Regions from separate parts of the Pseudoalteromonas maris genome, predicted to be linked through region 2. Evidence: predicted binding sites of a transcription regulator. Region 2 holds the regulator's gene; each other region holds the start of a gene.

Region 1 (7,887 bases), on a different contig from region 2:
ACTGATTGCTTCATCATAAAGCTGAGTGAGCTTTTGTTTTGCGCCTTCTAAACCAAGCAAAGCTGGATAGGTCGCTTTATTCGCTGCTTCGTCAGAGCCCTGAGGCTTACCCAAGGTTTGGGTATCACCCTCGATATCCAAAATGTCGTCTTGTACTTGAAACGCTAAACCGATGGCATTGCCGTAACTATCAAGTGCTGCCTTTGTTGATTCTTCTACGTTTGGCGCGCACAAATAGCCCAACTTTATCGCGCAGCTCAACAGTGCGCCGGTTTTAGCTTTGTGAATACTTTCAAGCTGAGACAACGAGATGTCTTGATTGGTTGCATTGATATCAAGTGCTTGTCCACCCACCATACCCAGTAGGCCTGATGCTTGGCTTAGCGCTTTCACTAAGCTCAATTGCGCTGATGCGCCAATGGCAAAGTCCGTGCTACTGAGCAATTCAAAAGCGATTGTTTGTAGTGAATCTCCCGCCAAAATAGCATGAGCTTCATCATAGGCAATGTGGCACGTTGGTCTACCGCGGCGCAGGTCATCATCATCCATCGCGGGTAAATCGTCGTGTACCAGTGAGTAACTATGAATACATTCAATGGCCGCCGCGGCTTTATCTAAGTCAGATTTATCGGCGCCAAGCATGTTGCCAACACAGTACACCAAAAATGGACGTAACCGTTTGCCACCGTTTTGCACGCTGTACTGGGTGGCTGCAAGAATACGAGGTTGTGCATGCGCTTGAGAGTGGAAATACTGCTCAAGTGTGTGCATGACATCATGCTGCGCTTGCGCCAGTGCTTGTTTTAAATTCACGGCGTTAATTACTCTTGATCATCCATTGGCGTGAGTTCGCTGTTGAGATCGTTACTCATTAGCATACTTACTTTTTGTTGTGCGCTGTCGAGTTTCTGGGCTGAGGCATTGGCTAGGCTAATGCCGCGCTCAAATTGCTTCAAAGACTGCTCTAGGGGCATATCACCTTGTTCCATTTCGGTGACAATGTGACTCAATTCGTTCATTGCTTCTTCAAAACTGAGATTTTCTGGCTTTTTTTGCACCATTGCCTGCAAACTCGCTACTAATGAGATAAGACCGCCAATTTTAGGGGCATTCCACAGCAAGGTCAAAGCACTGTTGATATTTTCACGGCAAAGCACTTTAAGCCTGCTAATTTTATTAATAGTGTAATAAAATGATTCAAGTAATTCAGCAAGTTGCCGATAGCTTAAGAGTATTTATAATAACCAACGAATTTGGGCACCCAAGGTAAGCTTGTTTTCAGGTGCACTAAAACGGTCACAAGGGGTGGAGGACATGTGGATTTAGCAACCATAATCGGTATTCTAGGCGCTATAGGTTTTATTGTTATGTCTATGGTCCTCGGTGGCGACCTAGGTATGTTCTACAATACGCCCTCAGTGCTTATAGTTTTTGGTGGTTCACTATTTATCGTGCTGTCCAACTACACATTGGGGCAGTTCTTTACGATAGGTAAAGTTGCAGCTAAAGCATTTGCATTCAAAATTGAGTCCCCAGAAGAGTTAATTGAAAAAGCTGTTGAGCTTGCTGACTCAGCTCGTAAAGGCGGATTTTTAGCCCTAGAAGAAGCCGAAATTTCAAATAAATTCATGCGCAAAGGCATCGACATGCTCGTTGATGGGCATGATGCGGATGTTGTGCGTGCAACACTACAAAAAGATATTTCTCTAACATCAACCCGCCATGAACAAGGCGCTGGTTTATTTAAAGCATTGGGTGACATCGCTCCAGCTATGGGGATGATAGGGACGTTGATTGGTCTCGTAGCTATGCTTTCTAACATGGATGACCCCAAAGCGATTGGGCCTGCCATGGCTGTAGCCTTGTTAACAACGTTATACGGGGCGTTTCTTGCCAACGTCATTGCCATACCAATTCAAGCTAAATTGGAACTTCGAAAAGACGAAGAAGAGCTGAATCAACGCCTTATACTCGATGCTATTTTGGGTATCCAAGATGGTCAGAACCCCAAAGTCATCGAGGGTATTTTGAAAAACTACCTTGCTGAGTCTAAACGTCAGGTGGATACCGAGGAGTAGCTATGTCGGATGAGGAAAAGTGCAAATGTCCTCCCCCCGGGCTACCTGCTTGGATGGGAACCTTTGCTGACTTGATGTCGCTTCTGATGTGCTTTTTCGTTTTGCTATTGGCATTTTCGGAAATGGACGTGCTTAAGTTTAAACAAATTGCCGGTTCCATGAAGTTTGCTTTCGGTGTGCAAAATAAGTTGGAAGTAAAAGATATTCCCAAAGGTACCAGCGTGATTGCCATGGAATTCAAGCCTGGTCGGCCAGATCCTACGCCCATTGAAACCATTCAGCAGCAAACCGTAGAGATGACTCAACAGATGCTTGAGTTTCAAGCGGGTGATGAAGACTCTGCTGGCGGTCGCCAAGAGCAGCGTGGTGAGCAGCGTGGTGGTGAATCAGCGAGTACCGCACAAGAGCAATCGCAGCAACAAGCAACAGCAGCGGCAGATCAAGAACGTGTAAATGACTTGGTGAAGAAAATTGCCCAGCAACTTGAGCAACAAATCATTGATGGTGCTATTGAGTTGGAGTCATTGGGTCAGCAAATCATTATCCGTATCCGAGAAAATGGTTCGTTTCCTTCGGGCAGTGCATTTCTACAACCGCAATTTAAACCAATTATTCAAGATATTGCTGCGCTGCTAAAAGATGTGCCCGGAGAGATCACAGTTTCAGGTCATACTGATGACTTCCAAGTATCGAATGAACTTTACACCAATAACTGGGATCTCAGTGCGACGCGCGCAGTTGCCGTTGCCAGTGAAATGCAAAAAGTTGAAGGTTTCGATAAAGGACGGATGGTTGTTGTTGGTCATGCTGATACGCGCCCATTAGTTCCAAATGAAACTGACGAAGATAGAAAACGTAACCGTCGCGTCGAGATTTCTATTATGCAAGGTAAAGCGAAAGAATCTGACCCTATCGAAGTCATTCAATAACAAGTCATGCAGAACAAAGTGCAGCAAGAGGCTGCGCTTTTTCTCTTTCATCGATAGCAAAAATACACTACACTGCAATAACTGTATGGATGAACAGTTGTTGTGCTATGAAGCTTTATATTGCCGAAAAACCTTCACTTGGGCGCGCTATAGCGGCCGCTTTGCCAAAACCTCATAACAAAAAAGATGGGTATATCGAGCTCGGTAACGGCGACTGTGTAACCTGGTGTATTGGCCATTTACTCGAACAAGCCGAGCCCGATGATTACGACCAAGCATATAAAAAGTGGCAATTACAACACCTCCCCATAGTGCCGCAGCAATGGCAACTCAAGGCTAAATCAAAAACACGCAAGCAACTTACTACGGTTAAAAAGCTGATCAAACAAGCGAGTCATATCGTTCATGCGGGCGACCCCGATAGAGAAGGGCAGTTGCTCGTCGATGAGGTCATCTCGCAAGTAACATTACCCGAGAGTAAAAAGCACAGTATTGAACGTTTGTTGATTAGCGACTTAAATTTGCCCGCGGTGAAAAAGGCGCTCACGCAACTGCGCAGTAATAGCGAATTTATACCTTTGAGTGTGTCTGCTTTGGCGCGATCGCGAGCGGATTGGCTGTTTGGCATGAACCTAACTCGTGCCTACACATTGGCTGGACAAAAAGGGGGTTATAAAGGTGTGCTTTCTGTTGGCCGCGTGCAAACACCTGTGTTGGGCCTCGTTGTCGCCCGAGATAAAGAAATTAATGAATTTGTAAGCAAACCCTTTTATGAGGTCGAGGCACACATGCTCACCCATGAGCAACATGGGTTTACACTCAAGTGGCAACCCAGCGAGGCGTGCAAACCTTATCAAGACAGTGAAGGGCGCGTACTTTCGAGGGCCCTCGCGGACAACGTTGTATCTCGTGTATCAGGCCAAGATGGTGTCATTACTAAGGTAGAGCGCAGTGAAAAAAAAGAACAAGTGGCGCTGCCTTATAACTTGTCTGCTTTGCAAATTGATGCAGCAAAACGTTTTGGTTTAGCTGCTAAAGTGGTGCTTGATACATGCCAAAACCTATATGAAAAGCACACGTTAATTACCTATCCGCGCTCGGATAATCGCTACTTACCGAATGATCATTTTAATCAAGCACAAGATATTATCTGTAGCATCGTTGCCAATGGTGTATTTACCAACGAGCAGTTAAGCACTGTTAATACCAGTAAAAAAGTGCGCTGCTTTAACGATGCTAAAGTTGCGGCTCACCATGCTATTGTGCCTACCAACAAAAAGACCAATGCACAGCTTACAACCACAGAGCGCCAAGTGTATGAACTCATTTGCCGTCAATACGTGATGCAGTTCATGCCAGCATATCGATATCACCAAACCGATGTTGAAGCACAGGTTGCAGGGGGAAGGTTTACAACCAAAGCAAAAGAAGAGATTGAACAAGGCTATAAAGTCCTGTTACCAAAAAAAGCAGATAAAGAAGAACAAATATTGCCGATGTTGAGTGTGGGTGAGCAAGTGTTGTGTGAAAGCGCCAAACGGATTGATAAAAACACCACACCTCCGGCACATTTTACTGATGCCACGTTACTTGCGGCAATGACAGCCATTAGTCGTCACGTAAAAGACAAAGATATTCGTAAAGTACTCAGGGAAACAGATGGTCTTGGCACAGAGGCTACGCGAGCGAGTATTATTGAGCTTTTATTTAAGCGTGGTTTTTTAACAAGAAACGGTAAATCAATTACTGCCACCGAAGCTGGAGTTGCCCTCATAAATGCGCTGCCAGAGACTCTATCAACGCCCGACCTGACTGCTCATTGGGAAATGGCATTGGCAAAAATCGCCGAAAAGCAGCTCAAGTACACTGATTTCATGAGCCCATTAGTGAGCCAGTTAAGTGATTTGATTGAACAGGCGAAGACCTGTGATAGTCGGCAATTTGCTCACATCAAAAGTCAGGTTAAGAGCAAGTTTAAGGGCGCCAGAAGAAAGAGTGTGCGCCCTAGAAGTAAAAAAGCGTCGGCGTAGTTGTTAGGGCGTGTTTATCTTTGCTGTGTGATTTGAACAAAACCCCTACCTCAAAGGTAAACACGTTCTATATTATTTTCTAAATAAGGCTAAAGCAGCGTTGCTCATTGCGCTGACACCTGTAGGAATCGCTTTTTGATAGTCTGGTGCAAACTTACTTGAGTGCAGCGATGGCAGTTGTGTATTGTTTTTCATCGCTTCGGCGTAGTTCTGAGGATTAACGCCACCTAGCCAAAATAATGTAATGGGAAGCTTTTCTTCTGTTCGGCCAAACAAGCCAAAATCTTCACCTGCCATAACAGGAGCAGTAAGCTCTACATTATCTCCGCCAATGGCTGATTTAATTGCTTCAGTTACTCTTGCAGTCTGTTGAGGGTTGTTATACGTTGAGGGAATTGACTCCCCCTCGTGCACAATCACTTCGGGAAAAAGAGATTCCTCTAAACCGGCGCTTGCTGCAATACCTGCGGTAATACGTTTAATCGCAGCTATTTGTTGCTCACGCACTGCTGGGTTGTAGCTTCTCAAGGTGAGCTGTAATTTTACTTCATTAGAAATGACATTATGCTTTGAGCCGCCATGGATTGAGCCAACGGTCACAACGGAAGGTTCAAGAGGAGAAAGTTCGCGACTAGTGATAGTTTGTAGTGCCAACACTACGCGAGAAGCAATTACAACTGGGTCAATGGTGGTATGTGGGTAAGCACCGTGGCCGCCTTTACCTTTAACGATAATATCAACAGAATCTACGCTCGCCATAGTGTATTCAGGTTTAAGCGCCACCTTACCAGCGGGCACGCTGGCGCTGACATGCAGTGCAATGATATGGTCTGGTTTAGCGAAGTTGCTAAATAAACCCTCTTTGAGCATTGCTTTCGCTCCCGCGCCCACTTCCTCTGCAGGTTGCGCGACCATCATGAGCGTGCCTTGCCATTTATCTTTGTTAGCAACTAGGTGTTCAGCTGTGCCGAGGAAGCTAGTCATATGTATATCATGACCACAGCCATGCATCACGCCTACTTGAATACCTTCTTTATTAGTAACACGTACTTGTGAAGCATAAGGTACACCTGTTTGTTCAATAATTGGTAGGCCATCAGTATCGGTGCGGATCATTACCGTTGGACCCTGGCCATTTTTCAATAGCCCAACAACACCGTATCCACCGACATTATCAGTGACCTCAAACCCCAGTTTCGTTAGATGCTTTGCTATTTTCTGAGAGGTTTCTTTTTCATTGAAAGATAACTCTGGAGACTGGTGTAAGTCTAAGTAGATCTTCTCGAGCTCTGGCAAACGCTCGGCAACATTTATTTTTGCATAAGAAGGTAGAGCACTCGTAGCCAATAATGTCGCGCTGAGCATTGTCATTTTATTTAGAAAACTCATAATGATCCTTACTTGTAATTGTTATCTTTGACTCCATATCAAAGCGTAAATCGAAATAGATGGCAACTTAACCATGACCAATCAAATTCATGTAACGGCAGAAAATATCCAGCAAGTCCTTGGACAAACATCAGAAGAGAGCATTGTGGCGTTGAGCTTTTATTCCGCACAAAGCCCTGAATGTATGGAACAAGCAAGGATACTAGATGGGTTGGCGCAGCAGTACGCACAAAACCTTGTTGTTGCCACATTAGACTGTGACCAGCAACAAGCGCTGGCTAGTCAGTTGGCACAACAGATAGGCTTACAGGCCTTGCCAACACTTGTACTTCTAAAAGGTGGAGCTCCGGTAGATATGCTTCCTGGGCCACAAAGCGAACAGCAAATTAAAGAAGCACTACAAAAACATTTGCCGCAGCCACAAGATGCGTTATTGCAACAAGCAAAAGAAGCGCTCAGTGCTGACAATTTGAATGATGCTTTTAAATATGCAAAGCAAGCGTACGAAATTGATGCCAATAACTCGCGTATAAAGCTGGTGCTTGCGGATATCTGTATTCAAATACATCGTCTTGATGATGCTCGTTCTCTACTCGATACGATAGCGCTTGCTGATCAAGATGCTTACTTTAACAATATCAAAGCTAAATTAGACCAAGCAGAGCAAGCGCAAGACTCGCCTGAAATTCAAGCATTGCAGCAAGCTGTTGAGCAAGACCCTGCTAATTTAGATACTAAAGTGAATCTTGCAGTTGCATTTAATGATGCTGGTAGAAAAGAAGAAGCACTTGAAACCCTGTTTAGCGTTCTGATAAAAGATCTTAACTTTGGTGAAGCGAAGAAGAACTATCTAGATATTATCGCGTCATTACCTGAAGGTGATGCACTGGCTGCCACATATCGTCGTAAGCTTTATAGCATCCTTTACTAACGAGGGTTCCAACTACCATATATAAAGGCGAGGTAATACTCGCCTTTATTATTTTTAATTGCTTACCTTGATCTTTGGCTTTGTTGGTCGATACTTATTAGCCCTGCCAAGGAATAATCATAACAAAGTCAGATTTTGACTACTAAACACTCAGTTTTGAGTGCTTTTTGAGCGTTTGAACACAAAAACGTGCTTTTTAGCAATTTTCTTTAAAAAAGGGGTTGCGCCGAAAATGTTTCTCCCTATAATGCGCATCCACCGACACGGCGGACTGCTTACAAACAAGCGATACGAAGTGAAGGTTGAGTCAAGTAAAACTGAGTTTTAAGAAACTTTAAACTTTCTCAAAATTAAGTGTTGACAACAAAACAGGGTTGAGTAGAATGCACAGCCCTCGAGACGCGAAAGCAACTCGAAACGTTCTTTAAAAATATGAAGCAATCATCTGTGTGGGCACTCGTACAGATTGAGTTCTAACAGCAGATTCTAGTTCGCTAGATGACGCAAACAAATTTAGAGTCTCAAATGAA
Region 2 (7,887 bases):
GTTACTAACCAATGGCTAGAGCCTTGAGGTAAAATAAGCGCGATTACATCATATCCCACCTTGCCTTCGTACACTTGATTATCAAGCAGCCAGTATTGAGGATGCACCTCGCCACTTAGTCTCACTTGCAGGCCTGTTGCATCACCTTGTTGCACAAAACGCATCGCGTCGGCAAACGATAACACCCCACGCTCAGACCATGCATCGAGCATTTGTTGACGCTGTTGCTTTTGGTCGGCACGTTCTAGCTGCCAAAAACCCAAGCTAGTACAGACGGTTACCGCAAGGATAACCAGACCTGACCATAAAATTGCGCTAAGCTTACCTGTAAACACTCAACCACCAACCTCGGAGCATCCAAACTGTGCTTATTAAAATTATAATTATCGCGCTGTTGCTATACGTCATTTACACCCTCTTTAGGGCGCTATTAGCCATGGTAAAATCCGATAACAAAGTGCCAATGTCTCATTTTTTAGGGAAGCGAGTCGCACTGTGTGCGCTCGTCCTTATTGTTATTTTAGTTGCGCAGCAATTTGGGCTGCTGCGCTTTAACCCATCACCTATTACAACACATACACAAACACGAACAGACACAGCCACACTACATCAACAAAGTGCCAGTACCACGCTGCCGCCTGAAATGCGAAGTGCTTTTCACTGCTAAAGTGCCCCTTCAATACACGGATGAACATCACGGTGAGCATGATGGCCCCTAGGGTCACGTGCATACCGTGGAATCCGGTGAGCAAGAAGAAGGTATTGCCGTAAATGCCCGAATCAAGCTTTAAGCCCAAGTCATTATAAGCATGTGCGTATTCGTAGCCTTGTAACACCAAGAACACCGCACCTAAGGCAATGGTCAAAAAGAGAAACAGCTTAAGCGGTCCGCGATTATCTTTTTCCATCGCGACATGGGCATAATGGAGCGTCACCGACGACACCAGAAGAATAATGGTGTTAATCAGTGGTAAGCCTTGCCAGCCCATGGCTTGAGTCGTGGTACCTCCAGGTGTGCTTTCTAGCGGCCACGTTGACGTAAATTCAGGCCACAGCACTTCACCTGTCATCACGTTATTACCGTCACCACCTAACCATGGCACGGCCAACATGCGAGCGTAGAAGAGTGCGCCAAAGAAGGCGGCGAAGAACATGACCTCTGAGAAGATGAACCAACTCATGCCCTGTTTGAAAGAGCGATCCATTTGCGGTGAATAAAGCCCATCATGAGATTCACTGATCACATTCTTAAACCAACCCACCAGCATATATAGCAACACTGCTATACCTGCTAACAGCATATAGGTTCCTGAACTGCCTTCTTGTTCGAGCTGCATTACCGTTAACCCAGCTCCTGCGGCGATAAAGAACATCGCCACTGCACCGACTATTGGCCATGGACTCTGGGCCGGCACATAGTATTTTTCATACTGTTCACTCATATTTATGCCTCATTTGGGTTATCGCGCCGACGCCACCAGTGCTTCGGGGTGTTTAGCGCTGATATCAAAAAGCGTGTATGACAACGTCAGCTCCTCATATTCAGGAGGTAACGCTGGATCGACATAAAACCTTAATTGATATTCTTGTTTTTCATTGGCTTGCATTGTTTGCTGATCAAAGCAAAAGCAAGCCAGCTTGTGTAAGTACTTCGCTGCAAGGCCCGGAGATACAGACGGAATAGCCTGCATCACCCGCGCTTCGTTTGCGGTGTTCGCCGCAGAGAAAGTGACAACACTCATTTCCCCTGGCTTAACCACAACTTCTTGTATTTGTGCATCAACAATGAAAGGCGCACCGCTTTGGGCATGGGTGGTAAAGCTGACCGTTACTTCACGGGCTTCATCCACCACCTCGCTCTGCTGTGCTTGTTCCATTGATGGCTTGCCATTTAGGCCAGTAACATCACAAAACACGTCGTACAGCGGTACCAGTGCGAAAGCAAAGGCGAACATTGCTATCACACTGAGTACGAGTTTTTTTAATAACGGCGCGTGATTCATTACTGCACCTTAGGCGGTGTTTCAAAGGTGTGGTACGGTGCAGGTGATGCAACTTCCCACTCAAGTCCTTCGGCACCTTCCCATACTTTCGCAGGCGCTTTCTCGCCGGCTTTGATGCACTTGTAGACCACTGCAACAAACAACAATTGCGATAAGCCAAAGGCAAAGCCACCAATACTGATAATGGCGTTGAAGTCGGCAAATTGCAGCGCATAATCTGGAATACGGCGTGGCATCCCCGCCAAACCAACAAAGTGCATAGGGAAGAACAACACATTTACACTGATAAGCGACATCCAGAAGTGCCACTTTGCCAATGTGGTGTTGTACATGTGCCCTGTCCACTTAGGTAACCAGTAATAAGCCGCTGCCATGATGGAGAACACCGCACCAGTTACCAATACGTAGTGGAAGTGAGCTACTACGAAGTAAGTATCATGGTATTGGAAATCCACAGGCGTAATTGCCAGCATCAACCCTGAGAAGCCCCCCAGCGTGAACAGCACAATAAAGGCAATGGAGAACATCATGGGTATTTCGAAACTAATGGATCCTCGCCACATGGTCGCTACCCAGTTGAACACCTTCACCCCTGTGGGCACAGATATCAGCATGGTGGAGTACATAAAGAACAACTCCCCGGCCAGCGGCATGCCTGTGGTGAACATGTGGTGCGCCCACACTACAAATGACAACAGGGCAATGGATGCTGTTGCGTACACCATAGATGCATAACCGAATAATTTCTTACGCGAGAAGGTCGGGACTATCGTCGAGATAATACCAAACGCAGGTAGAATCATGATGTATACCTCTGGGTGACCAAAGAACCAGAAGATATGCTGGAACATGACAGGATCACCGCCCCCAGCGGCATTAAAGAAATCAGTACCAAAGTATTTATCGGTCAGTACCATGGTGACCGCACCAGCCAGTACTGGCATTACCGCAATCAGTAAGAACGCGGTGATAAGCCATGTCCAAACAAATAACGGTAGCTTCATCCACGTCATACCCGGTGCACGTAAATTCACTATGGTTACAATCACGTTTATCGCACCCATAATCGAGCTAATACCCATGATGTGCACAGCGAAAACGAACAGTGCCGTATTGTCGTTACTGTAAGTCGTTGACAATGGTGCGTAGAACGTCCAACCAAATGCCGGACCACCACCTTCCATGAATAATGAAAGCAGCAAGATTGCAAAGGCAAATGGCAAGATCCAGAAGCTCCAGTTATTCATGCGTGGCAAAGCCATGTCTGGCGCGCCAATCATCATCGGAATCATCCAGTTTGCTAGGCCTGTAAAGGCAGGCATAACGGCACCGAATACCATGATTAAACCGTGAACTGTGGTCATTTGGTTAAAGAAATGCGGATCAACCAGCTGTAAGCCGGGTTCAAATAATTCCGCACGGATCACCATCGCCATCGCACCGCCGGTTAAGAACATAAGCAGTGAGAACAACAGGTATAGCGTACCTATGTCTTTGTGGTTAGTGGTGAAGAGCCAGCGTTTAATTCCCGTAGCAGGCCCGTGATGTTCATGTGTTGCAGCTGCTGTACTCATTTTTCCTCCCCATCAATAAAGGCCTGAATCGCACTTGGTTGCACAACGTCGCCAGTCTCGTTACCAAAGGCGTTACGTTGATAAGTGACAACCGCTGCCAGTTCTTTAAGCGTGAGCTGGCTTACGAATGCCTGCATCGCTGTGCCTGGCTTACCATTGACGATAATGTCGATATGGTCTTTTACTTCGCCAGTGGCGATTGGGCTGCCTTTAATTGCTGGGAATACCCCAGGTAAACCAAGGCCAGTAGGTTGGTGACATGCTGCACAGCGAGCCATGTAAACTTGCTCACCGGTAGTCATAAGCTCTTCTTGGGAAAGCGTTTGGTCAAGCAATGCTGCGTCTGCTTGCGCTTGTGCTTGTACTGCTTGTTTTTGCTCGGCTAGCCAAACATCAAATGCTTCTGGTGACTTAGCCTCTACCACAACAGGCATAAAGCCATGATCTTTACCACACAGCTCAGCACATTGACCGCGGTACACGCCTTCCTCATTAACGCGTGTCCATGCTTCATTGATAAAGCCTGGGTTTGCGTCCTTTTTCACCGCAAAATCAGGAACCCACCATGAGTGGATAACATCGTCTGAAGTCATTAAGAAACGCACTTTTTTGTCTGTTGGGATCACCAAAGGCTTGTCTACCTCAAGAAGGTAGTTTTCACCCTTGTCTTGTGCGTTTTGAATTTGGTCTTGCGTGGTTGAGAGCAATGAATAAAAGCCTACGTCGTGGCCCATGTATTCGTAATGCCACTTCCATTGCGACCCTGTCACCTTAATAGTGAGATCCGCTTTGGAGGTATCTTCCATCGCAATCAAGGTTTTGGTAGCAGGCACCGCCATACCAATGAGAATTAAAAATGGGATTGCAGTCCAAAGTATTTCAACCTTGGTGCTTTCATGGAAGGAAGCGGGTTTAGCGCCTTTTGATTTACGGTGCCTGAGTAAGGCCCAAAACATGACTGAAAAAACAATCACCCCAATTACACAACAAATGATAAATATCGTCATATGTAACTGGTAAACATTTTCGCTAATGTCTGTTACCCCTGGGCGCAAATTATATTTACTATTTGCAAAAGCCAACTGCGGGGCAAACAAGCATAGCAACATGAGGGAGCACAGCTTCTTCATGTACCATCTCCTTAAATACGCGCAACGCAAAAAGAGAAGAGAAGGCAATTACTGCTAGCCAATCTTCGTTATTATTATGCTTAGAACTGGCCGATTACATTTACTTCTTACAAAGCGGTTAAAAAGCAACCAGCAAAGCCTGCAATATAACCAATTAGTAAAGAATTGCGCATAAAGCAAGAAATTAGCGTGTTTTTGTTTTGCTTTTTAAAATAAATATTTTTTGGAGTTTCAATCTGTTAGCAAACAGAGACAGGAAGATGGAAAGGCGTCTAAAACCCCCAATAAACGGCGTATTGGGGGCCAAATTTTACAGGTACAACTACATCCAATCGGCGTTTCGAATTACACCTACGGCTAAACCCTCAATATTGAAGGATTCGTGCTCTAAATCGACCTCAATAGGAGCGAACTCCTCGTTTTCTGCGTGTAAAAGTACCTTTCTTCCGGCCTTTTCTAAACGTTTAACAGTGACATCGTCACCAACGCGGGCAACCACCACTTGACCGTTTTCAGCAACTTGCGCACGGTGCACAGCAAGCAGATCACCATCCATGATCCCGATGTCTTTCATACTCATACCATCAACACGCAGCAAGTAATCAGCAGCAGGCTTAAACAATAGCGGGTCAATTTGGCAATGACTCTCAATGTGCTCTTGCGCCAAAATAGGCTCACCCGCAGCAACACGGCCAATTAACGGCAAACCTAGTTGCTCAGGCTCTTCCTCTTCAACCAACTGGATACCACGGCTGGCACCGGGTTTCATCTTAATGACGCCTTTTTTTGCTAAGGCTTTGAGGTGTTCTTCAGCGGCGTTGGCACTACGAAACCCTAACGTCTGTGCAATTTCAGCACGCGTAGGCGGCATGCCTGTGTCTTTAATAAATACTTTGATCAGCTCTAAAATTTGCGATTGGCGATTAGTTAAAGGGCGCATACAACTGGGTTTCCATACAGTACATTTAACTGTGAGTATATACAGTTGTCAGAAAATCGCAAATAAAATCAGGCAATTTGCTCACCTCACAGAAATGGTAGTAATTGCTTTAACTGGTCATCACCCAACCTGTTTGCGCTAAATCAACGAAATGAGTCTTATCTGAACAGATAACATTGGTATTGCACTAACATTATTGAATATAAACACGAGGTGAAACGCTTATGTTGAACGTAACCCTAGATGAAGACAAAAACATCGCCATGTTTGAACCGCATGGACCACTGACACAAACCGATTTTGAGTCCGCGGTGCGCATTATTGACCCGTATCTGCAAAGTGTTGGTAAGTTAAAAGGCCTTATCATCGCCACCCCTGATTTTCCGGGCTGGGACTCATTTGCCGCCTTAATAAGTCACTTACGGTTTGTGCATGATCATCACACTAAAGTAGGCAAGGTGGCACTAGTGACCGACTCTTCTATGAGCGCGTTTGGTGAGCATGTGGCTGCACACTTTATTAATGCTGAAATAAAGGCATTTGGCTACACGCATCTACACGATGCCAAACGCTGGGTAGCCGATTAAAAACTGCTACCGGGTTCTCTCAAAAACGCGAGTTCCTCGGCACTTGAATGACGCCCTAGAATGGCATTGCGGTGTGGGTAACGCCCAAAGCGGTCGATAATCTTTTTGTGTGCAACCTCGAATTCATAGTTAGCTAAAGGTTTAAATAACCTCTGTGCTTCTTGGTGGATCACCTTGCTCTCACTGTGCATGTAAGGCATGTACATAAATGGGCGTTCTTGTTCGTTGAGTTGCTGATCAAATCCTTTGGCGATTGCGTGCTGTGCTAAACAAAGCGCTAAGCCATCGAAGGCGAACGCCTGTGGCGTGTCGCGAAACATATTACGTGAGAATTGATCGAGCACGATGATTTCACACAGTGCCCCTTGCGCATACCTGCGCCAATGCACTAACTCCCCTTGCGCCGCAGCACGATGCACCTCAGTAAATAAGGCACTTACCTGCTCATCAAATGCATCACTTTTGTTGAACCAATCTTCTGGCTGACATTTTTTAAACCAAAAGTCATACACGCTTTGAAAGTCCATATTCACTCCTTAATAAAACCATGTACCTTTATTTGAAAACCATCTTAACCGAGGTTGGCTCGTGAGTCTTGCGTTAAAGCATAGTTTACAGTGCCTCTCACATCGCGTGTTTAACTAGACCCAAAACACTTGCAGCCCTTTTACTGGTATCGCACTATGTGAGTCTAGCTGCACTCAGTGCATAACCTAATTCAATAATCAGCAGTACAAGGGAGAGCATTATGAGCACGCGTATTTGGGCGCAAGAGATTGATTTTGACCTATGTAAAAAGCTCGACCTCGGCGTGGGTGAAAAAGGCACCCTAATGACCAAGCTCGGCATTGAAATAAGCGAAATCGGCGACGATTACCTTGTTGCCACCATGCCAGTAACCAACGAATTATATAACCCTATCGGCATCGTCCACGGTGGCGCATACGTGGTATTGGCTGAAACCGTTGCCAGCTACGCCGCCAACTTTGTGGTCGATACCAGCAAATACTACTGCGTCGGCCAAGAGATCAACGCCAACCACCTCAAAGCGTCACGCACCGGCACACTCAAAGCTGTGACCAAACCCGTGCACCTAGGCGGCCGCTCATCGGTATGGGAGATTAAGATTTACAACAGCGCTGGTGATTTGTGTTGTATTTCACGGATGACAGCGGCTGTGGTTGAGAAGACCAAGGGTCGAGGGCTTTAATGCGGGATTGTTTCTGAGCCTTGTCTGTAGGTGAGGCTTTGGCCTTGCGAAAGGCGCTTCGATTTTAGATTTTGTCTTTATGTCAGTTCAAGGGACATGATGATAATTGCAAACCTTACGCCTGTGCAAAGTAAAGAACTTATATAGCTTTCAAACTTATTGCAGTTTGTGGCAGTCTGATATACTTTAATACTTAACAGAACATCACGGCCATATTTGGTCTGAAAGTAGTATTTATAGCTAATAAACATTATGTGTTAACGCTAAGGTTGGCAATCTGTTACTACTCGATATAAGCCATTGCTTAAATAGTGATATTAATTGGGGATTATGCTCTTGCATATCTGGTCCGAATTCTAGGAGCCACTTCCTGACATTCGGCATCAATTATGGATATCACTATGCCTGTAAAAAATATTAAGCCCAAATCAAGTTCTATTAAG
Region 3 (7,887 bases), on a different contig from region 2:
CGCGCTTTGAAGCGTCCATCCATCGAAACTAACGCCAATACATTTTTATTATTGTGCATTGTACTGTAAATGATCATAGAACCATTCGGTGCAATACTGGGTGACTCATCCAATCGAGTCCGAGTCAACACATGGAAATTGCCCGATTCAAGATCCATTTTCGCGATATGGTATCGACCTAACGTTCTGTTCACCACGACAAGGTGCTTGCCGTCGGGTGTCACTGAGCCATTTAGGTTCATATCGCCGTCGAACGTCATACGTTTTACTCGGCCCGAGTCTAAATTTAACTTATAAATCTGTGCATTACCACCTCTTTCAGAGGTAAAGAAAATGTCTTTGCCATTTGGGTGCCACGTCGGCTCTGTATCAATACTACGGTGGCGCGTCAAACGACGTTCTTGCTTAGTCATTAAGTCGTATAAATACAGTTCTGTCGCGCCCGTTCTATCTTTTGATAGTACGATGGCTAATTTAGTACCGTCTGGCGAAAACTTTGGTGCCCCATTAATACCTGGATGGCTAGTGATAATTTGACGTTGACCAGTGTAGATATCTTGTACAAAAATCTGGCTTTGGCGATTTTCAAACGTTACATAGGCTAATTTATTGCCATCTGGTGACCACGAAGGTGACATGAGAGGTTCTTTTGAGCGCAGGAGCACCTGCTCGTTGAAGCCATCATAGTCTGCAACTACCAACTGATAAGGCTTCGGCTCATCTTCACGAACGATGATATAGGCAATTTTTGTTAGGAATGCACCGCGCTCACCTGTCAGTGCCTCGTAAACCACATCACTGATACGATGACCATAACGACGGAAGCTACCCGCAGGGATAACAGTTTGGCGTGCATCTAACACATGATCTTCGCTTTGCACTAACTGACCGTTTTGCAACACTCGCGTTTGACCACCGGTGATTTGTCCACGCAACACGTCAATTAATTCAAAATTAACCAAGTAACGACCCGCTGACTGTTGTTCAACTGAACCAACAACAATCGCTTCAACGCCGCGCTCAACCCATGCACTGTGATCCACTTGCGCATCACTCGCAGGGCGCTGCGGCATATCTATTTCAGCAATGGGTTTAAACTTACCACTGCGGCGCAAATCAGCAGCAATGACTTCACTGATGCGCAACGGCATCTCCCCTGTACCTTTGTAGGTAAAAGGCACAACCGCGATTGGACGAGCGCTATCAACACCCTCGGTAATGACGATTTCTAACGCTGCATGTGTAAACATACTTATCGTCGCCAAAAAAGTTACCGCTATATTTCGGCATACCTTAAGCATAATTTTCCCCTAAAACTCTGGAATAACGGTTAAGTTAATATTTTTTAATTCTTCAAATACGTCGCGATCAGGTGATACTGGCAAAGTGTCAGCACGACGAACTGCGCGCACGGCAGCTTCACACACTTGTCTGTCACCACCGAGTGAACTCACGCTGGTGACCAAGCCGTTGAATGCGAGTTTAATGTTTAATCGGCATTCTTTGCCACGATAGCTCTCATCCAACAACAAGTTTTGCTGAATGCGACTAGCAATCAGGGCTCGGTATTTGTCTACCTCAGACATGACTTGTTGCTGACGCGCCTTTGCTCGCACAGCGGCTTCTGCTGCTAGCTGTTCTTGCAGTAATTGCTCTGCCAAAGCCTTTTGACGGGCTTCTTCAGCTTTGCGTTTAGCCTCGGCCTCTTTACGCTTGCGTTCTTCCTCAGCTTTTTGAGCAGCCTCTTCCTCTTTGCGACGCTTTTCAGCGGCCGCTTTCGCTGCCTTTTCCGCAGCTTCTTTTTCTTGCTGTGCTTTTTTCGCCTTGTCACGTTCTATGCGTTCACGCTCTTTGGCTTTTTTCGCCTCAGCTTCGGCTTTCTTGCGCTCTTGCTCCTTGGCTTTGCGTTGTTGCTCAAGCTTTTTGATACGCTCAGCTTCCGCTTGACGCTTTTTCTTTGCTTCAGCAGCACGACGCTCTAGCTCTGCAATTCGCTTTTGCTCAGCACGCTTTTTAGCTTCCTCTTGTTTGCGTAAATCTTCGATGCGTTTATTGACGTCTTCCTGATTCACGGCAACAGCACTAACAGCTTTAGGTGGGGTCTCTTCATTGCTTGGCGGATTGAGGCTCACCGTCAGCACTTTAGGGGCTGAGGGCTTTAAATAAGAAGCAATAACAATGGCTAATAACAAAGCCACGTGCAAAACCAGCGATATGATGAGCGGCTTTTTGAACTGCTGCATATTAATCCTCAAATGACTCCGTCATCAGACCGACCTCTGGCACCCCTGCTCGCTGCAAAAAGTCCATTAGGCGTAATACTTCCTGATAACTGACTTGGCCAGAACCTTTGATCATCACTGGTGTCTCTGGGTTTTGTTCAAGTTTTAACTTGATCACAGCAGCGACATCCACCGCTTCCATTGGCGCTTCAGGGTCAGCACCGACACTCACATAATATTTTCCGTCTGCATCAATGGATGCGATTATCGGCGGTGCATCCTTAGTCTCAATGAGCTCTGATGTCTCCATTTTTGGCAGTTGCACTTTCACACCGTGGGTGATCAGCGGTGCCGTTGCCATAAAGATGATCAGCAACACCAACATGACGTCAATGTAAGGAACTACGTTGATCTCAGCGACCGCACGGCGTTTCTTACGCTGATACATGGCTTCTTACCTCTTGGGTGATTGCTTGGCGGTGTAGAATATTGGCAAACTCTTCCATAAAGTTGGCGTAATACGACTCGATTTTTTCCAATTTAGTCGCAAAGCGGTTGTATGCGATTACCGCTGGAATCGCAGCGAACAAACCCATTGCTGTTGCAATCAATGCTTCGGCAATACCGGGAGCAACCATTTGCAATGTCGCTTGCTTTACTTCACCCAAAGCGATAAATGCGGTCATGATCCCCCACACCGTACCAAACAAGCCGATGTACGGGCTAATTGAACCTATCGTGGCCAGCAACGGCACGCCAGTTTCTAACTTTTCCACTTCGCGCGACAGCGCTACACGCATTGCGCGGTGTGGGCCGTCTATTGCGACTGCACCAACCGAGGATGAAGATTTTTTAGAGCGGGCAAATTCTTTAAAGCCTGAGCTAAAAATTGATTCCATGCCTTCAGTTTGCACAGTACGTGCACAAATTTCGTTGTAAAGTTTAGACAGGTCAACACCAGACCAAAAGCGCGCTTCGAATTTTTTTGCATTATTAAGCGCGTTACTCAATGTTTTTCGACGTTGGATAATAATGGCCCACGAAATAACTGACAACGCCACTAATGTGAGCATCACGAGCTGAACTAGCACACTCGCTTTTAAAATAAGATCAAAAAAGTTTAACCCTGAATCCACGTCTTTTCTCCCCGAGCGCAGTTTACTACTAATAACCATATCGATACTGATTACAGTACGCGACATAATGAGCTTTAGTGTACCCAGTCGTTATAGCGCTGACAATGGCCTTGCCATGAATTGACTATATGCGCAGGTGAATGACACACCCGCCCGCCTAGGTTACAACTTTATGTGTTTTTTTGGGCCTCTCAAACCCCAATTAAGTTCAAAAAATATCTGTTTTATGCAAATTTGCCGCATAAGCTTTCATTTCCCCTTGGCGGCAAAAGTTAAAAAATAGTAATTCTAATAGAACAAAAAAAGAACAAAACTTAAAAAATCTATATTTTTCATGTATTAGAAAGTTACGCCTAATACAAAGTGACTAAATTAGCATCATTAAAATTTTATTCGTTATTAGTTTTTTTTATCCGAAAAAAATAATTTTTCTAGTTTGAATAAAACCGCGTTGCGCTTTAATATTCTCCCCGTACTGAGCTAGCGCAACCAACTAAGGCTCTTATGCACAGTTCAAGAGGTGGTTTCTGATTCCCCACCTCGCACCATCAGCTAACAGCTTCAAACGTCTATTAGTTGATGTGTTTTGGATTTACTTCCTTCAACTTGTTGTTTAGCCCGCATCTTTGCGGGCTTTTTTTTGCCTGAAATTTGCTTATGTAAGTCGCTTTGATGCTAATAAGCTGAATCTTAATGCGCTGTGAATCACTAGCGAACATTTGGCTAGTTAAAGTAAAAGCCGAACAAACGTCCGGCTTTTACTAAATTATGTGTGGCAAGTGTAGCTATTGTGACTTCTGTAAGCCAAAGTGTGCATAAGCGTGATCAGAGACAATACGTCCTCTGGGGGTACGTTGAATAAATCCCTGTTGAATCAAATAAGGCTCAATCACATCTTCTATCGTTTCTTTTTCTTCGCCAATCGCCGCAGCAAGGTTTTCTAACCCAACTGGACCGCCCATAAACTTTTCAATAATGGCGAGTAGGTATTTACGGTCCATGTAATCAAACCCACTTTTATCAACATCGACCATATCTAGTGCTTGTGATGCAATATCGACGCACACTTTTCCGTCACCTTTGACTTCAGCGAAATCTCGTACACGACGAAGTAATCTATTGGCTATTCTTGGCGTGCCTCGAGAGCGTTTGGCCACCTCATAGGCACCTTGCTCATCTACCTCTAGGCCTAGATGCATCGCTGATCGTTTAACGATTGCGGCAAGGTCGTCAACATTATAAAACTCTAAACGTTGCACAATGCCAAACCGGTCGCGAAGTGGTGAGGTCAAAGAGCCGGCTCTGGTTGTGGCACCAATAAGAGTAAAAGGCGGTAAATCAAGTTTAATCGACCGCGCCGCAGGCCCTTCGCCAATCATGATATCAAGCTGATAATCTTCCATTGCTGGATATAAAATCTCTTCAACGTGTGGGCTCATACGATGTATTTCATCGATAAACAACACATCATGTGCCTCAAGATTTGTCAGTAATGCAGCTAAATCTCCCGCTTTCTCTAGCACCGGTCCTGAGGTCGTTTTAATACTGACATCAAGCTCGTTTGCAACAATATTTGCAAGCGTAGTCTTACCCAATCCAGGAGGTCCGAATATCAACAAATGATCCAAAGCCTCACTGCGCGAGCGCGCCGCTTCAATGAAGATCTCCATTTGCTGTTTCACATGCGGCTGACCGTGGTAATCATCAAGTAGCTTAGGACGAATAGCTCTATCCACTACATCTTCATTACCTTGCTGCTGAGGTTCTATCAGTCTATCTGCTTCTATCATGTATGTTCTCGTTAGAGCATTGCTTTGAGCGCAAGCTTGATCATATCTTCGGAGCTCATGTTCTGTTGAGCCACCGCTTTAACCGACTTAACGGCTTGAGTATTTTTATATCCTAACGCTTCAAGCGCAGCAATGGCATCATCTTGCGCACTGCCGCCATGAACCAGTGCATCACCATTAGCCAAGGATAATGCCGCCGCATCTGTGTACGGTGTGAATAAGTCTGGCCCCCAATCTTTGAGGCGGTCTTTCATCTCTAACACTAATCTTTCTGCAGTCTTTTTACCAACTCCAGGCAACTTAACTAGGGTACTGGCGTCGCCATTGTGCACGCAATGAATGAATTGCTCCGCTGACATCCCAGATAAAATACCTAGGCCGAGTTTAGGCCCCACACCATTGGCTTTAAGTAACTCGCGAAATAATGCCCTTTCGTTTTTAGTATTAAAACCAAACAACAATTGTGCGTCCTCTCGAACCACAAAATGCGTAAACAAGGTCACTTGCTCGCCGCACTCAGGCAGTGCATAAAAGCAACTCATCGGTAAGCTAATTTCATACCCTACCCCAGCAACATCTATCAGCACTTCTGGTGGTTGCTTTTCTACTAATTCACCGCGAATTCTTCCTATCATTGTGACCTCAGTTATCGTAACCGACCACGCACTGTTTTGCGTGCTTGACCGGCTAATTTGATTAAGTTTTGTTGTGAGTGGCCATGACACATGGCAATAGCGAGTGCATCGGCGGCATCTGCTTGCGGTGTCGCAGGTAGCTTCAATATATGCTTAACCATATGCTGTACTTGTGCTTTTTCAGCTGCCCCTTTACCAACAACCGCCTGCTTCACTTGACGCGCAGAATACTCATGCACTGATATCTCTGCCATAGTAGCAGCAACGATTGCCGCACCACGCGCCTGTCCTAACTTCAATGCTGAGTCTGGATTGTGCGCCATGAACACTTGTTCTATTGCAAATGAATCAGGGTTAAATTGGCTGATGAGCTGAGTCACTCCTTGAAAAATCATTTTCAATCGCTCAGGGAAAGGGTTATCGCCTAATTTGATACAGCCACTGCCCAAATAGGCAAATTTGTGTCCTTGCTGCTGGATGACACCGTAACCTGTGAATCGCGAGCCGGGATCTATCCCCAAAATGATACTCACTCACATACCTTATTATTGTTTTCGCTGAGGATAATGGTAACTGTATGGATGACCAGTGTAAAGGTGATGGGCATGAAAAAAGCGGCCAAGGCCGCTTCTTACGAGTAATGGGTGAACACTTAACTGTTATTCACCCTGCTCTTGTGTTGCTTTAGGTGCGATAGCAATCCCCAACTCTTTAAGTGCATCTGGGTTAGCATTGCTTGGCGCATCTGTCATCAAGCACGATGCTTGCGTCGTTTTCGGGAAAGCAATCACGTCACGGATGTTATCAGTACCACACAGTAACATCACTAAACGGTCCAAACCAAAAGCTAAACCTGCATGAGGTGGTGTGCCGTACTTGAGGGCATCAAGTAAGAATCCAAACTTATCTTGTTGCTCTTGTGCATCAATACCCAACACGCGGAACGCTGCTTCTTGCATTGCACTGTTGTGGATACGCACTGAACCGCCACCCACTTCATAACCATTTAGTACCATATCGTAAGCATCAGATAGTGTACCTGAAGGGTTTGCTTCTAACTCTTCAGGGCTTACACCTTTTGGTGCTGTAAATGGGTGGTGTACAGCATGTAAGTTACCTTCGTCATCTTCTTCAAACATTGGGAAGTCAACAACCCAAAGTGGTGCCCATTTTGTCAGGTCGGTTAGCTCAAGGTCTAAACCAATCTTCAAGCGCAATGCACCCATCGCTTCATTAACGACATTGCGGCTGTCTGCACCAAATAGAATGATATCTCCAGTTTGTGCATTGGTGCGCTCAAGTAGTGCGGTTATCACCTCTTCGTTTAAGAATTTAGCGATTGGTGATTGCACACCTTCAACGCCTGTTTCACGGTCATTCACTTTCATCCATGCAAGACCTTTAGCACCGTAGATGCCAATGAACTTAGTGTATTCATCTATTTGTTTACGTGACAACGCCGCACCGCCTGGCACAGTAAGTACTGCTACGCGACCTTTTTCGTCATTTGCCGGGCCAGAGAACACTTTGAACTCAACGTCTTTAACAAGATCAGCAACATCAATAAGTTCCATTGGGTTACGAAGATCTGGTTTGTCTGAGCCAAAACGACGCATCGCTTCTTCGTAAGCCATTACTGGGAATTGCCCTAAGTCTACGTTTAGTAGTTCAAGCCACATGTCACGGATAAGTTTTTCCGTCACTGCACGCACTTCATCAGAGCTCATGAATGACGTTTCGATATCGATTTGTGTGAATTCAGGCTGACGGTCAGCACGTAAATCTTCATCACGGAAACATTTAACGATTTGGTAGTAGCGATCAAAACCAGACATCATCAGCAGCTGCTTAAATAGCTGAGGTGATTGCGGTAGCGCATAAAAACTACCGTGGTGAACACGGCTCGGTACCAAATAGTCACGCGCACCTTCAGGCGTCGCTTTAGTAAGTACTGGCGTCTCAATATCTAAAAAGTCATTGCTATCAAGGAAACGACGCACAAAGCTTGACGCTTTTGCACGTAGTTTGATGCGATCGCTCATCTCTAAACGACGAAGGTCTAGGTATCGATATTTAAGACGACGCTCTTCTGAGTTTTGTTGAT

Evidence for each region. Region 2 encodes LexA, which represses DNA repair genes until DNA is damaged. Its sites were predicted from a motif close to TACTGTATNNNNATACAGTA; they were not measured.
Region 1: the regulator LexA is predicted to act here: its motif matches at 3,087-3,106, upstream of AAEU32_RS08465 (DNA topoisomerase III).
Region 3: the regulator LexA is predicted to act here: its motif matches at 6,355-6,374, upstream of ruvC (crossover junction endodeoxyribonuclease RuvC).

Annotation. Positions count from the first base shown of each region.
Region 1 is NZ_JBMMUF010000005.1:223-8,109, reverse strand. Features, by position in the region: gene ispA ((2E,6E)-farnesyl diphosphate synthase) at 1-813, opposite strand, end outside; gene AAEU32_RS08480 (exodeoxyribonuclease VII small subunit) at 822-1,061, opposite strand; gene pomA (flagellar motor protein PomA) at 1,317-2,078, shown strand; gene AAEU32_RS08470 (flagellar motor protein MotB) at 2,081-3,007, shown strand; gene AAEU32_RS08465 (DNA topoisomerase III) at 3,115-5,037, shown strand; gene AAEU32_RS08460 (M20 metallopeptidase family protein) at 5,110-6,408, opposite strand; gene AAEU32_RS08455 (tetratricopeptide repeat protein) at 6,500-7,357, shown strand.
Region 2 is NZ_JBMMUF010000003.1:399,255-407,141, forward strand. Features, by position in the region: gene AAEU32_RS06850 (SURF1 family protein) at 1-335, opposite strand, end outside; gene AAEU32_RS06855 (DUF2909 domain-containing protein) at 365-667, shown strand; gene AAEU32_RS06860 (cytochrome c oxidase subunit 3) at 567-1,442, opposite strand; gene AAEU32_RS06865 (cytochrome c oxidase assembly protein) at 1,461-2,003, opposite strand; gene ctaD (cytochrome c oxidase subunit I) at 2,003-3,577, opposite strand; gene coxB (cytochrome c oxidase subunit II) at 3,574-4,707, opposite strand; gene lexA (transcriptional repressor LexA) at 5,030-5,647, opposite strand; gene AAEU32_RS06885 (SpoIIAA family protein) at 5,872-6,234, shown strand; gene AAEU32_RS06890 (DUF924 family protein) at 6,231-6,761, opposite strand; gene AAEU32_RS06895 (hotdog fold thioesterase) at 6,983-7,444, shown strand; gene AAEU32_RS06900 (group I intron-associated PD-(D/E)XK endonuclease) at 7,846-7,887, shown strand, end outside.
Region 3 is NZ_JBMMUF010000001.1:83,469-91,355, forward strand. Features, by position in the region: gene tolB (Tol-Pal system beta propeller repeat protein TolB) at 1-1,301, opposite strand, end outside; gene tolA (cell envelope integrity protein TolA) at 1,311-2,243, opposite strand; gene tolR (protein TolR) at 2,245-2,670, opposite strand; gene tolQ (protein TolQ) at 2,657-3,358, opposite strand; gene ruvB (Holliday junction branch migration DNA helicase RuvB) at 4,144-5,148, opposite strand; gene ruvA (Holliday junction branch migration protein RuvA) at 5,160-5,783, opposite strand; gene ruvC (crossover junction endodeoxyribonuclease RuvC) at 5,795-6,316, opposite strand; gene aspS (aspartate--tRNA ligase) at 6,443-7,887, opposite strand, start outside.